DNA from 4 places in the Streptomyces sp. NPDC001153 genome. Region 1 is predicted to be linked to each of the others. Evidence: riboswitches for the same ligand, from Rfam matches in the RefSeq annotation. Region 1 holds a riboswitch; each other region holds the start of a gene.

Region 1 (3,235 bases):
GTGCCCTGGGGGCAGCGCTGTTGGCGGGCTTCGACGTGGCAGCGGCCGCCGCCCGTGCGCATCCTGCGTGCGCGCTGCTGCCGCAGTCGTGCGACGAGCACGGCGTGAGCACCTTCGTCTGGCGGCGCGAACGGCCCTTCCATCCGCAGCGCCTGTACGCGGCGCTTGAGGACCTGACCTGCGCCGCCGCGCGCAGCCGGGGGCGGTGTAGGAAGCGGTCGCTCGGTGCGATGCGTCGGAGCGTCAGCGGCGGACGAGCTCCCGGACGGCGATCAACCCGATCCGAGGCTGCCGGGTCAGCGGTCCCACCCGGACCAGTCCCACGTACTCGTCCACGTGCCTTGCCACCGCGTACTTCGACGGGTCGAGCACGGTGGTCCCCGCCGGGCGGGGCAGCACCTCGGCCGGCATCGTCGGCCATCCGACGGCGGCCTCGACCTCGTCGCGGATGAGGATGAGGCGGTCCAGGGCGCGCAGCGGCGGTCCCGGGCCACCGTCACCTGTTCATGCTCACTGCTCTCATCGCCGCAGCGGTTCGGTCGTCCGTGTGCGCTACCCGCTGGACGAGTGGATTCCCTTCCTCGACCTTGTCCAGGCAGAGCCCGCCCGCTTTCCACTGTGGTGTCGTCAGCCGGCGTCGGCGGTGTGGGTGCCCCAGCGTTCCTCGACCTTGGCCAGGCGCCAGTAGCCGATGGCCACGGCCCAGACGACCACGAACAGGCCGACGATGACGTAGCCGACGTTGTCGAGGTTCAGTCCCGCGATCCAGCCGCTGACGCCATCGCTCAGCCTGAGCTTGTCGTGCAGGACGCCGACCAGTTCGATGGTGCCGACGAAGAAGGCGACGGCGATGGAGAGGCCGGTGATGGTGAGGTTGTAGAACACTTTGCGGACGGGGTTGGAGAACGCCCACTGGTAGGCGAAGTTCATGAAGGTGCCGTCGAGGGTGTCGAACAGGCTCATGCCGGCGGCGAAGAGGAGGGGCAGGCACAGGACCGCGTACCAGGGGAGGCCGGCGGCGGCGCCGTTACCGGCCAGGGCCAGGAGCAACACCTCGGTCGAGGTGTCGAAACCGATGCCGAAGACGAAGCCGAGGGGGAACATCTGGCCGGGGCGGCGGACGGACCTGGTGAGCCGGCCCAGGATGCGGTTCATGAAGCCGCGTGAGTCGAGGTGGGCTTCCAACTCGGCCTCGTCGTACTGCCCGTTCCGCATGGCCCTGAAGACACGGGCGATGCCGACCAGCGCGACGAGGTTGAGGGCGGCGATCAGGTACAGGAAGCCGCCGGAGACGGTGGTGCCCAGGGTGCCGAGGACCTGGTGGGTGCGGGAGTTGTCGTTCATCAGGGTGCCGGCGAGTTTGGCGCCGCCGGCGACCAGCGCCGCCATGACGACGACCACGCTGGAGTGGCCGAGCGCGAACCAGAAGCCCACCGAGAGCGGTCGCTTGCCGTCGGCCATCAGCTTGCGGGTGGTGTTGTCGATCGCGGCGATGTGGTCGGCGTCGAACGCGTGCCGCATGCCGAGGGTGTAGGCCGTGATGCCGAGGCCCACCCCGAACGCCTTGCTTCCGACCTCGTAGTGGCGCGGGACCACGAGCAGGAAGAGGATCCCGAAGGCGACCACGTGCAGGGCGACGATCACGGCCAGGAGGCCGGCGGTTCGGACGGTGTCCTCGCGCCGCCAGCGGAAGGAAGGGGAGACGGCGGTTTCGGGCACGCCTTCGGGCATGGTCATACGGTCACGCTCCAGCACCTCGTGGATCAGCTTCGTGCTGCCGTGGCCGGTCTCCTGGCTGACGGGTCATCGCGCCCGCCCCTGCCTTCCCGGCCGCGAGGCCAGTGGCAATGCATGGGGCGGGAACTCCCCGATCACAGTGGCGAGGGCCGCTCCGGACTGAGCCCCTGAGGGGCTGTCACCGGTCTTCCCGAACACCACGGCCCGCTCACCCTAGAAGGCCGGAGGCCGAGGCTGCAAGGCTGCATAATTGTGCAGGTATTGAAGCGGGATTTCACGGACTGCGATGATGGGTCCATGCATCTCGTCCCCGCGGAACGCGCCGGGCAGCGGATCATCGACGGCCATCGGGTCTGCGATGCCATCGCGGCCGTCGGTGAGCCCGAGCGTGTACGCGTCTGGGCCGACCGCTTTTCTCTGCTGTCGGATCCCGGGCGCCTGGCCCTGCTGCTCGCCCTTCACGAGGCCGGTCCGATCGCCGTCTCCGACCTCGCCGTCGCCACCGGCATGAGGGACACCGCCGTGTCCCAGGCTCTGCGCCTGCTGCGAACCGCGGGCATCGTCGACGGCGAGAAGGACGGCCGAATCGTGCGCTACCGGCTCGTCGAGGGCCCGACGGCCGCGCTGCTCGAACACTGCGTGTCCCGAGAAGCATGACGAGATCAGCGGCCGCACGCGATCGCGGCAAGTGTCGCGCGACGCTCCCGCGCAGATGCGGCCGCTCGGTTCAGGCGTGCGCGTGCCCGGTACGACGGCGTGTGACCCAGCCGAGGATGATGTCCACCGCGAGGAAGCCGGCGAGCGGGATCCCGAGCAGCGGGACGTAGTAGCCGACGACGGCGACCACCGCGACGCAGGGCACCAGCACGTACACCGGCACCTGCCGCCAGGCACCGCGGGGAATCGGGCGGCCGAAGGCGGAGCCGCGGCCGCGCTGCCACCACATGCGGTAGCCCCAGAGGATGAGGAGGACCAGGGCCAGGGCGAGGCCGGCCAGCGCGATCTGGTTCACGAGGCCGAACAGGGTGCCGGTGTGGGCGTCGATGCCCCACCGGGTCAGTTTGGCCAGCACCGGGTAGTCGGAGAAGCGCAGCACGTCGGTGACCTTGCCGGTGGCCGGGTCGACGGCGATCGAGTCCTGCTTCTCCGGCCAGCTGCGCTGGATCTGCCGTACGACATAGGCGGAGGAAGAGTCCGCGGGCGGCACGATCTCGACCGGGTCGGACAGACCCTCGGTGCGGGCCGTCTTCAGGACGGCGTCGAGACCCACGTCGGACCGTGCGCCGGAGTGCGAGCCCATGTCGATGCCGTTCATGTCCATGCCCGCCATGGAGTCGTGTCCCTCGTGCCCTCTGCTCACCGTCGCGGTGACGGACGGCGTGGACTGGCCGAGGGCTTCGCGGAGGTCGCCGATGTTCGCTCCGGCGTAGGCGGACCAGGTCAGGCCGGTCGCCGACAGGAAGAACAGGCCGCCGACCGCCCACACACCCACCGTGCT
Region 2 (3,235 bases), on a different contig from region 1:
CCTCAACGTCGTGGTCACCGTGCTCCTCACCTTCGTCCTCAAGGCCGCGAAGGCCCCCGAGGGCGTCGACGAGACCGAGCCGGAGGACTACACGGCGGACGCGGGCGAGCCGGGGGTACAGGTGGAACTGCCGCCGGCGACGGCGGGCGCCGGTCACTGAACGACTGTCGTACGACGGGCCGCCGGAGGAGAATCCGGCGGCCCGTTGTCGTACCCCTACGGCACACTCGGTGCCATGGACTTCGTGATCCGGCAGGCGACGCCGGGCGACTACGAAAGCCTCGGCGAGATCACCGCCCAGGCCTATCTTCAGGACGGCCTCCTGGACTTCGGAGAGGGCGACTCGTACCTCGGCGAGCTGAGGGACGTGGCGAAGCGCGCCGCCGACGCGGACGTGCTCGTCGCCGTGGAGGACGGCAGAGTGCTCGGCGGGGTGACCTTCGTGCCGTCCGGCGGTCCCATGGCCGACATCGCGCGCCCCGGGGAGGCCGAGATACGGATGCTGGCCGTCGCCCGGACAGCGCGTGGCCGGGGCGTCGGCGAGGCCCTCGTGCGGGCCTGCGTCGACAGGGCGCGGACCATCGAGAGCTGTGTGCGGATCGTCCTGTCCACCCAGCACACCATGCACGCCGCCCACCGCATCTACGAACGGCTGGGTTTCGTTCGCACACCCGAGCGGGACTGGAATCCGCTGCCGGAGCAGCTCGACATCACCCTGCTCACCTACGAGTTGACGCTGTCAACCACCCCTCGTTGAGGCGACGGGCTTGCACAACGGGCGTCACTGGCGGTGGCGCTGCGTCTGCGTCCTGCCTCACCCCGCTGCTCCGGGGGTGGGGCGGGGGCCGTTGACTGGGCCCCGCATCGCCACAACTCCCGCGCGCGAGCGCGGATGTTGCGGGAGCCGTTCCGGTCCGCGTGATCAACGAATCCGCAGGACCGGCATGCGAAGCGGGCCTGGGAGACCCGGTTCGCCTTGTCCATGTGCCCGCACTCTGCGCAGGTGCGGGGGGTGTACACCGGGTCGACGTACACCACCGGTACCCCCGCCCGGCGGGCCTTGTACGCGATGAACTGCCCGAGCTGGGCGAAGGCCCAGCTGGAGTGGGTGGCCCGTTGGGGCCACATGCTTCGCAATCTTGTGACTGATGCAGGTCTTCTTGATCACATGTTGGGCAGCTTGTGCCCCCAGCCCCCAGCCCCCACCTGGACTTCACTTCGCCGTACGTGCGCTGCCGCAACTCGAAGTTGCGCTTCACATCCTTGTCGAACGCCACGCGACTACACCAGGTCGCAGCCTCGTTGCAGGCGCGCGGAGTCGCCTCAAGTGCCGCCGCCTGCAAGGGCGTCGGCACGCACCTGCACGTTCACAGCGGATCACTCGATCGAGCGACTGATCTGGCTGCACGACCGTACGCCCGAGAAAGACCCATACCTGGATCCCTCCGTACCGGTTATATCCGGGGAACACGCTCCGAAGCCGCCACAACACAACATCTGGGGGTGACACGACAGCCCGCCACTAGATGTATGCTCATCCTCGCTGTCGCCGCAGGGGAATCCGGTGTGAATCCGGAACTGTCCCGCAACGGTGTACTTGTGCATGTCCGTTCCCAGAAACGCCGTGCACAGGAGTCAGTCCGAGGACCTGCCGGCAGCGCACCCGGCCGTCCGGTCCGGGTGGCCTTCAGACGTCCGGGCCTCGTGGGATGGGCCGGTGGACGCGACGCCGTGCGCGCTCGTGGCTGCCCCCTGCCCTCCACAAGGCCCCCGTGCCGATCGAGGGAGAGCCCCACGTGACCATCGCGCCAGCAGATCCGGCTTCAGCCAGCGGCCTGGAGACCGACGGTCCCGGTACCGCGTTGCTGCGGACCCTGACCGAGCTGACCGCCGACCTCCCCGACGCCGACCCCGGCCGGGTCGCCGCCGCCGCGCTGCGCGGCCGGTCCGCTCGGGCCGACGAGGCGGAGTTGCGCGAGCTGGCCACCGAGGCCGCCGCCGGGCTCATCTCCGAGGACCCCGCCTACTCCCGGCTGGCCGCCCGGCTGCTGACCCTCTCCATCCGCGCCGAGGCCGCCTCGCAGGGCGTGACGTCCTTCACCGGGTCCGTGGCCGTGGGGCACCGCGAGGGGCTCATCGCCGACCGCACCGCCGACTTCGTGCGGCTGCACGCCGAGCGGCTCGACGCGCTGGTCGACCGCCGGGCCGACGACCGCTTCGGCTACTTCGGCCTGCGCACCCTGCACAGCCGTTATCTGCTCCGGCACCCGATCACCCGCAAGGTCATCGAGACGCCCCAGCACTTCATGCTGCGGGTCGCGAGCGGCCTGGCCGAGGACGACACGACCCGCTCCGTGGACGAAGTGGCCGCGCTCTACGGGCTCATGAGCCGGCTCGACTACCTCCCGTCCTCCCCCACGCTCTTCAACTCCGGCACGCGGCACCCGCAGATGTCGTCCTGCTACCTCCTCGACTCCCCGCTGGACGAGCTGGACTCCATCTACGACCGCTACCACCAGGTCGCCCGGCTCTCCAAGCACGCCGGCGGCATCGGTCTGTCGTACTCCCGTATCCGCAGCCGCGGTTCGCTGATCCGCGGCACCAACGGGCACTCCAACGGCATCGTGCCGTTCCTGAAGACCCTGGACGCCTCGGTGGCGGCCGTGAACCAGGGCGGCCGGCGCAAGGGCGCCGCGGCCGTCTACCTGGAGACCTGGCACTCCGACATCGAGGAGTTCCTGGAGCTGCGGGACAACACCGGCGAGGACGCCCGCCGCACGCACAACCTGAACCTCGCGCACTGGGTCCCGGACGAGTTCATGCGCCGGGTCAACGCCGACGCGCAGTGGTCGCTGTTCTCCCCGGCGGACGTGCCGGAGCTGGTGGACCTGTGGGGCGAGGAGTTCGACGCCGCCTACCGCAAGGCCGAGGAGGCGGGCCTGGCGAAGAAGACCATGCCGGCGCGTGAGCTGTACGGCCGGATGATGCGCACGCTCGCGCAGACCGGCAACGGCTGGATGACCTTCAAGGACGCGGCCAACCGCACCGCCAACCAGACGGCCCTGCCGGGGCACGTGGTCCACTCCTCCAACCTCTGCACGGAGATCCTGGAGGTCACGGACGACGGGGAGACGGCGGTCTGCAACCTGGGTTCGGTGAACCTCGGTGCCTTCGTGGCCGACGGGGACATCGACTGGCAGCGGCTGGACGACACCGTCCGCACCGCCGTCACCTT
Region 3 (3,235 bases), on a different contig from region 1:
CTTCAGCACCGCGGCGACCGCCTCGGCGCATCCGTCGCAGGCCGCGGGCCCTCGGTAGACCAACGCCAGCAGCGGCTCGGCCGCCCGCGGGGAGGAACCCGTCCCGGCACAGGCGGCGGCCGTCCCGGTGAGCAGGGTCGCGGCCGCGGCGGGAAGGACCCGGCCGAGCAGCCGGCGCCGGTCGATGGAGGGAACGGGAGGTATCACGTGCCGCCGCCTGTTCTTCCGGAGGAACCGAGCCACCCCATGATCGCCAGTCCGTGCGGTGCGCCGCAAACCCCCGGCCGGCCCGGTCGTCGGCCGGGCCTTGTGTGCCGTGCGCGGATGCTGGTACCTCTGAACCACGTGACCAGCCGAGTCCTTCTCCTCTCCCCCGCCATGAGCGCGTCGCTGCGCCAGGCCCGCTTCGACGACGGCGGCTCGATCGACGGCAGCGGAGCGGCACGTGCCCGCTCGGCGGCCGGAACCCTGCCCTCCGCGGTCCGTGTCCTCACCTCCCCCGGCGTGCGCTGCCGGGAGACGGCCGCGGCGCTGGGCCTCGACGGCCTGCAGGTAGCGGAGTTGGCGGGTCTCGACGTGGGCCGCTGGCGCGGGCGCACCCTGGAGGAGGTGGGGGCCGCCGAGCCGGAGGCGGTGGGCCGCTGGCTCACCGACCCCGAGTGCGCACCGCACGGGGGTGAGTCCGTGCGGGATCTGTGCGGACGGGTCGCGCGCTGGCTGGCCGAGGCGCAGGAGTGGGAGGGCCGTACGGTCGCCGTCGTCGAGCCGGAGGTGGTGCGGGGGGCCGTCGTCCATGCGCTCGGCATGCCCGCGGCCGTCTTCTGGCGCCTCGACGTGCCGCCGCTGACCGTGACGGAGCTCAGCGGCCGGGCCGGGCGCTGGAATCTGCGGCTGGGGTGTCCGCTTGCCGCGGCGGAGGCCGATTAGGCGGAACGGCACAGGGCCCGGCGGGCGGTTCCGCCGGGCCCTGTGCCGTACGCGGGGAGTCAGTGCGCGGCGGGAACCGCTCGCCGGTTCGCGGCCGTAACCGGCTTGGGGTTCAGCAGCCGTTCGGCCAACTCGCCGAAGGCGAGGCCGAATCCGGCCCACAGAGCGGTCTGGATCGCCAGTGCCGAGAGCCGGAACCGCCACAGCAGGGTGGCGGGGAAGCCCTTGGGCACCTCGTTGACGGCGGGCAGGAACTGGTAGGCCAGGCCGATCACGACGGTGAACGCGATCACTGCGGCCACCGTGGCCCACCAGGTGCCCAGGCGCGGGGCGAGCCGCTTGCCCAGGATGGTGGCGGCGACCGCCAGCAGGACGCTGAGCAGCATCATCAGGAAGTACAGGGTGGTCCGCTTGCCGATGGTGTCGGGGTTGCCGACCGACGGCGGGTTGGCCGGGTACTTCAGGAACGGGACGACGTACACGGCGAGCAGCGCGCAACCCGACAGCAGCAGTGCCGTGGCGCGCGGGCCGAAGCGGCCCACGCGGCCGAGGGCGAAGCAGAAGGCGAGCGCGGCGATGCCGCCGAAGGCGACGCCGTAGACGAGGACACCGGTGGCGAGGCCGGCGGTCGACTGCAGGGAGCGGGAGACGACCTCCATCTCGTGCTCGTGGGAGTGAGCCTGCTCGAAGCTGATGGCCTTGTCGACGTTCGGCTCACCGAGCACGTAGGCCACGACCAGGGCGAGCACACCGGCCGCGAGACCGGCGAGCATGCCCCGGACGAGAAGGTTCCGTACGGTTGCGGAGTTCATGGGCGCGGTGTTCGTCGCGTCAGTGGCAGGGGAAGCCCAGCAGGTGGCGGGCGTCGTGCACCCACTCGTGGACGTCCGTGCCGTTGAACACGGAGGTGGCGCCCTGCTCGGCGCCGACGAAGTAGAGCAGGATCAGCATGAGGATGCCGAAGAAGACCGCCCAGGGAGCAATCGCCTTCAGCGGCAGCTGGGCGGGAACGACGGGGGTGGTGGCTGTCGGCTGGGCGACGGTCTGCGCCATGGCAGGACCCTCCTCTGGGAGTTCGCGTCCCATCTCGGTGGTGCACAGGACGACGACCACGGGTCTGACTCACGAGCCCCTGGGGGTCCCGCATACAGTGGCGCGACCGTGCCGGATTCCCACCGGCTTCCGTTTCGCCGTCATCGATATCGGATCGACCGTACCGCGTGACGCGCGCATGGCCAAGACCGCCTCTCTCCCAAGTGATCTTCCTCTCCCAGCTGGTGGGACGGTACGGGACCGGTGGGTCAGCGGGAATCCGTGCGGCGCCGCGGCGGGGTGAAGGCGTACAGGCCGAGGATGTCCGGTAGGGGGGCCACTCCGGGGCCGCCGGAGCGGACCCAGGTGACGATGTCCTCGGTCGCGTCGGGGTCGTTGACGAGCCCGAGCCACACCGGCCGCGCGCCGGCGGCCCGGCCCGCGGCGGACGGCTGTACGACGACGACGTTGGCCTGGTCGCACACATCGAGGCAGTCGGAGATGCGCACCGGCACCTCCGCCCGCAGACGCGCGGTCTGCGCCGCGTGATCGACCCCGGTCACCTTGGGACTGCCGCAGCAGCAGTCCCGGCACACGACGACCCGGCACGGTGCCGCGCCGCTCCCCGCCACGGCGTCGTCCGACGCCTCTTCCGCCGGCCTCTCGGGCACGCCGCGTCACTCCCCGCCGTCGCCTTGTGTCGCCGGTCATCATTCCACGGCGGAGAACACCCGGTTGCGGAGGGCGTGTTCGGCCGTGCACGTGGCGGGAAAAAGGGTTGGGCGGGTTGATCATCGATCTGTTAGCTTGCAGTTGACCGTGTACCAGCCGAGGAGGTGAGACCCATGAACGCTGCATTCGTGTGGGTGCTCCCCCTCGTCGTCACGGTCGGGCGATCGACGTAGGTGTCGCCGGGAGCGCCTCGACAACAAGGCACTCCCGAAAGGCAACACGCCATGAAATCTCTGCAGTTCATCTCCGAGTCTTCCGCCGACGGCGTGATCGAACGCGACTTCACCCTGGGCGAGGTCCCCGGTGTCCTCTGGTCGCCCGCATCCGGCGCGGACCGTGCGCCCCTGGTCCTGATGGGCCACGGCGGCGGCAACCACAAGAAGCATCCTGCGATGGCGGGTCGTGCACAGCTCCTGGTGAGCGGCTGCGGCTTCCACGTCGCCTGTATCGACGCGCCCGGTCACGGCGACCGGCCGCGCACGGCACACGACGAGCAGGAGATCGCCGAGCTGTTCCGGGCCAGGGCGGCGGGCGAGCCGGAAGG
Region 4 (3,235 bases), on a different contig from region 1:
GCCGGCTGCCGGGTGACCAGAATCTCTTCAACGGCACCGCCGCCCGGCTGCGGACCTTCGCGCGCGGCCGGTAGCCATGGCGCGCCTGGGACGCGGGAGCCGGGCGGAACCTCGATCCCCCTCTCTGGACACCCCTACGCCTGCCTCAGTTCATCTTCCGTTCACCCAGGTTGCCTACGGTCGTCCAGCCAATGACCTCGAACGATTGCCTGGGTAAATGGAAAGCTTCTCGCTGATCCTCGCGATAGTGGTGGTAACCGCTCTCGCGTTCGATTTCACGAACGGTTTCCACGACACCGCCAACGCGATGGCCACCACCATCTCCACAGGCGCCATGAAGCCCAAGATCGCGGTGGCCATGTCCGCCACCCTGAACCTGGTGGGCGCCTTCCTCTCCGTGGAGGTCGCCAACACGATCTCCAAGGGTCTCGTCGACGAGAAGGGCATCCGTCCCGAGGTCATCTTCGCCGCCCTGGTCGGCGCGATCCTCTGGAACCTGGTGACCTGGCTGGTGGGCCTGCCCTCCAGCTCCTCGCACGCCCTGATGGGCGGTCTGATCGGCGCCACCGTCGCCTCCGCCGGCTTCGGCGCCGTGCACGGCGACGTCCTGGTCACCAAGGTGCTGCTCCCGGCGGTCGCCGCGCCGATCGTGGCGGGCGTCGCCTCGATGCTGGCCACCCGGTTCTCCTACGGCATCGGCGGCAAGGCCGACGGCGAGGCCACCCGCAAGGGCTACCGCGCCGGCCAGATCGCCTCCGCCGGCCTGGTCTCCCTCGCCCACGGCACCAACGACGCCCAGAAGACGATGGGCATCATCACCCTCGCCCTGATCGCGGGCGGCGCCATCGCCCCGGGCTCGAACCCTCCCACCTGGGTCATCCTCTCCGCCGGCCTGGCCATCGCGCTCGGCACCTACATCGGCGGCTGGCGGATCATCCGCACCATGGGCAAGGGCCTGACCGACCTGGAGCCGCGCCAGGGCTTCGCCGCCCAGACCAGCGCCGCGACCGCCATCCTGGCCTCCTCCCACCTGGGCTTCTCCCTGTCCACCACGCACGTCGTCTCCGGCTCGGTGATGGGCGCCGGCCTCGGCCGCAAGGGCGGGGTGGTCCGCTGGTCCACCGCGACCCGCATGGCCGTCGCCTGGGTGCTCACCCTCCCGGCCGCCGCGCTGGTCGGCGGGGGCGCCGAGGCCGTCACCGATCTCGGTGACTGGGGCACCGCCGTCGTGGCCGTCTTCCTGGTCGCCGCGAGCGCCGCGATCTGGAAGATCTCCCGCCGTGAGGTCGTCGACCACACCAACGTCGTGACCGAGACCGAGGAGCTGGCCGGCGTGGTGACCGCCGCCATCGCCGCGGTGACCCCGCCCCCGGCGGGCCTGATCACCGAGGACCTGACGGCCACGATCGCCTCCCCGGCCGCCACCGAGCCCGCGCCCGAGGCCGCCCCGCCGGCCGCGACCGTCTGACCCCGGCCCCACCGGTAACCAAGGAAGCAACCCCATGAAGATCGACTGGTCGGCCCTCGGCTCCGTCTTCGGCGCCAGCCTCGTGTTCACCGTGGGCCTGGTGGCCCTGTTCACCCTCGGCATCAACGGTCTGGCCCGGCGCGAGAAGGCCGCGGCCCAGGGCGACTCCGCCGCCCTCGCCGTCACCGGCGCCTACGTCTGCTTCGCGGCCTGCGCGGCGGCGGTGGCGTACGGCATCTTCCTCATCGTGTCCAAGTCCTGACGGACCGCCACGAACCAGGCAGCACGAAGGCTCCCCTCCCAGCGTGACGGAGGGGAGCCTTCGCCGTACCCACAGGCCACGGGCGTCCCGCGATGTGGGGATCGGCACACTCTCCCCTCGCAGGTCAACGGCAAGTTGACGGCCGTTCCGGGCGCGTGGTGGACTGCCCAGGCCATGTACGGCGGCAAGAGAGGAAGCCGGTGCGAATCCGGCGCGGTCCCGCCACTGTCACCGGGGAAGAAACCCCGGGAGCCAGGAACTCTCACCGCCGAATCTCGTCGAACCAGGGCGCGGACACCCTGAGTGAGGACATCGATCGCCATGCCCGGCTGCCGAAGGACAAGGACCCGCACCAGGCCCGCTCCTGTACCCATGGCCGGCTGAGCCGATGGGTGCCGATCGCACTTTCGCGTACGGCGCCGCCGCCGGTCTTCTCGGTGACCTGCTCCTCGGCGATCCGCGCCGCGGGCATCCGGTCGCCGCGTTCGGACGTGCGGCCGCTGCCGTGGACCGCGCGTTGTGGCACGACCACCGCGGCTGGGGCGCCGTGCACACCGTCGTGTGCGCCGGTGGCGCCGTCGCACTCGGCACGCTGGCCGCACGCGCCGTACGCCCCTGCCCCGCCGCCTCCGTCGCGCTGACCGCCGCCGCCACCTGGGCGGTCGTCGGCGGTACGTCGCTCGCCCGGGAGGCCCGCGCCATCGGGCGCGCCCTGGAGTCCGGGGACGTCGAGGCGGCGCGGGCGCGGCTGCCGCATCTGTGCGGCCGGGACCCGCAGGCGCTGGACGCCGACGGGATCGCCCGGGCCGTGGTCGAGTCGGTCGCCGAGAACACCTCCGACGCCGTCGTGGGCGCCCTGGTGTGGGGGGCCGTGGGCGGGGTGCCCGGGCTGCTGGGCTTCCGGGCCGTCAACACCCTGGACGCGATGGTCGGTCACAGGTCCCCGCGTTACCGGCGCTTCGGCTGGGCCTCCGCCCGGCTCGACGACGTCGCGGGCTGGCCGGGGGCCCGGCTCACCGCCGTACTCGCCGCCGCGGCCGGATCCGACCCGCGGGGTGCCCTGCGCGCCTGGAAGGCCGACGCCCACCAGCACCCGAGCCCCAACGCGGGCCCCGTGGAGGCCTCTTTCGCGGGCGCCCTGGGCGTGCGCCTCGGCGGCACGCTCTCCTACGGCGGCCGCGTCGAGCACCGGCCCGTGCTCAACGGCGACACCGGCCGGGCCGTCCAGGTCACCGACATCGACCGGGCCGTACGGCTCTCCCGCCGCGTCGGCGTGCTCGCGCTCGGCACCACGGTCGCCGCGCGCCTCCTCGTCAATGGTGTCGTCAAGGGTCTGAAGGGACGTGGGAAGTGAACGGGGGACTCCTCGTCGCCGGCACCACCTCCGACGCCGGCAAGAGCGTCGTGACGGCCGGGATCTGCCGGTGGCTGGTGCGCCAGGGCGTGAAGGTGGCGCCGTTCAAGGCGCAGAACATGTCGCTCAACTCCTTCGTGACCCGCGAGGG

The links. Region 1 has a riboswitch for cobalamin ahead of ACWDEN_RS01835 (Nickel transporter NicT). Riboswitches for the same ligand answer to the same signal wherever they lie in the genome.
Region 2: it holds a riboswitch for cobalamin, as region 1 does, so the genes downstream of both, ACWDEN_RS09575 (ribonucleoside-diphosphate reductase subunit alpha) here and ACWDEN_RS01835 (Nickel transporter NicT) in region 1, are expected to answer to the same signal.
Region 3: it holds a riboswitch for cobalamin, as region 1 does, so the genes downstream of both, ACWDEN_RS15435 (CbtB domain-containing protein) here and ACWDEN_RS01835 (Nickel transporter NicT) in region 1, are expected to answer to the same signal.
Region 4: it holds a riboswitch for cobalamin, as region 1 does, so the genes downstream of both, ACWDEN_RS18905 (cobalamin biosynthesis protein) here and ACWDEN_RS01835 (Nickel transporter NicT) in region 1, are expected to answer to the same signal.

What each region holds. Positions count from the first base shown of each region.
Region 1 covers NZ_JBSFJZ010000001.1:398,848-402,082, reverse strand. Annotated here, with positions in the region: partial or broken gene ACWDEN_RS01845 (GTP-binding protein) at 1-206, shown strand, start outside; partial or broken gene ACWDEN_RS01840 (GNAT family N-acetyltransferase) at 262-480, opposite strand; gene ACWDEN_RS01835 (Nickel transporter NicT) at 628-1,737, opposite strand; cobalamin riboswitch at 1,765-1,985, opposite strand; gene ACWDEN_RS01830 (metalloregulator ArsR/SmtB family transcription factor) at 2,035-2,394, shown strand; gene ACWDEN_RS01825 (PepSY-associated TM helix domain-containing protein) at 2,465-3,235, opposite strand, start outside.
Region 2 covers NZ_JBSFJZ010000006.1:283,452-286,686, reverse strand. Annotated here, with positions in the region: gene mctP (monocarboxylate uptake permease MctP) at 1-160, shown strand, start outside; gene ACWDEN_RS09585 (GNAT family N-acetyltransferase) at 236-757, shown strand; gene ACWDEN_RS09580 (zinc ribbon domain-containing protein) at 724-1,128, opposite strand; cobalamin riboswitch at 1,531-1,670, shown strand; gene ACWDEN_RS09575 (ribonucleoside-diphosphate reductase subunit alpha) at 1,797-3,235, shown strand, end outside.
Region 3 covers NZ_JBSFJZ010000011.1:219,413-222,647, reverse strand. Annotated here, with positions in the region: gene ACWDEN_RS15450 (BPL-N domain-containing protein) at 1-207, opposite strand, end outside; gene ACWDEN_RS15445 (histidine phosphatase family protein) at 346-927, shown strand; gene ACWDEN_RS15440 (CbtA family protein) at 987-1,739, opposite strand; gene ACWDEN_RS15435 (CbtB domain-containing protein) at 1,759-1,980, opposite strand; cobalamin riboswitch at 2,018-2,155, opposite strand; gene ACWDEN_RS15430 (hypothetical protein) at 2,229-2,591, opposite strand; gene ACWDEN_RS15425 (alpha/beta hydrolase) at 2,916-3,235, shown strand, end outside.
Region 4 covers NZ_JBSFJZ010000015.1:63,862-67,096, forward strand. Annotated here, with positions in the region: gene ACWDEN_RS18890 (lysozyme) at 1-74, shown strand, start outside; gene ACWDEN_RS18895 (anion permease) at 218-1,468, shown strand; gene ACWDEN_RS18900 (hypothetical protein) at 1,503-1,730, shown strand; cobalamin riboswitch at 1,873-2,014, shown strand; gene ACWDEN_RS18905 (cobalamin biosynthesis protein) at 2,119-3,084, shown strand; gene ACWDEN_RS18910 (cobyric acid synthase) at 3,081-3,235, shown strand, end outside.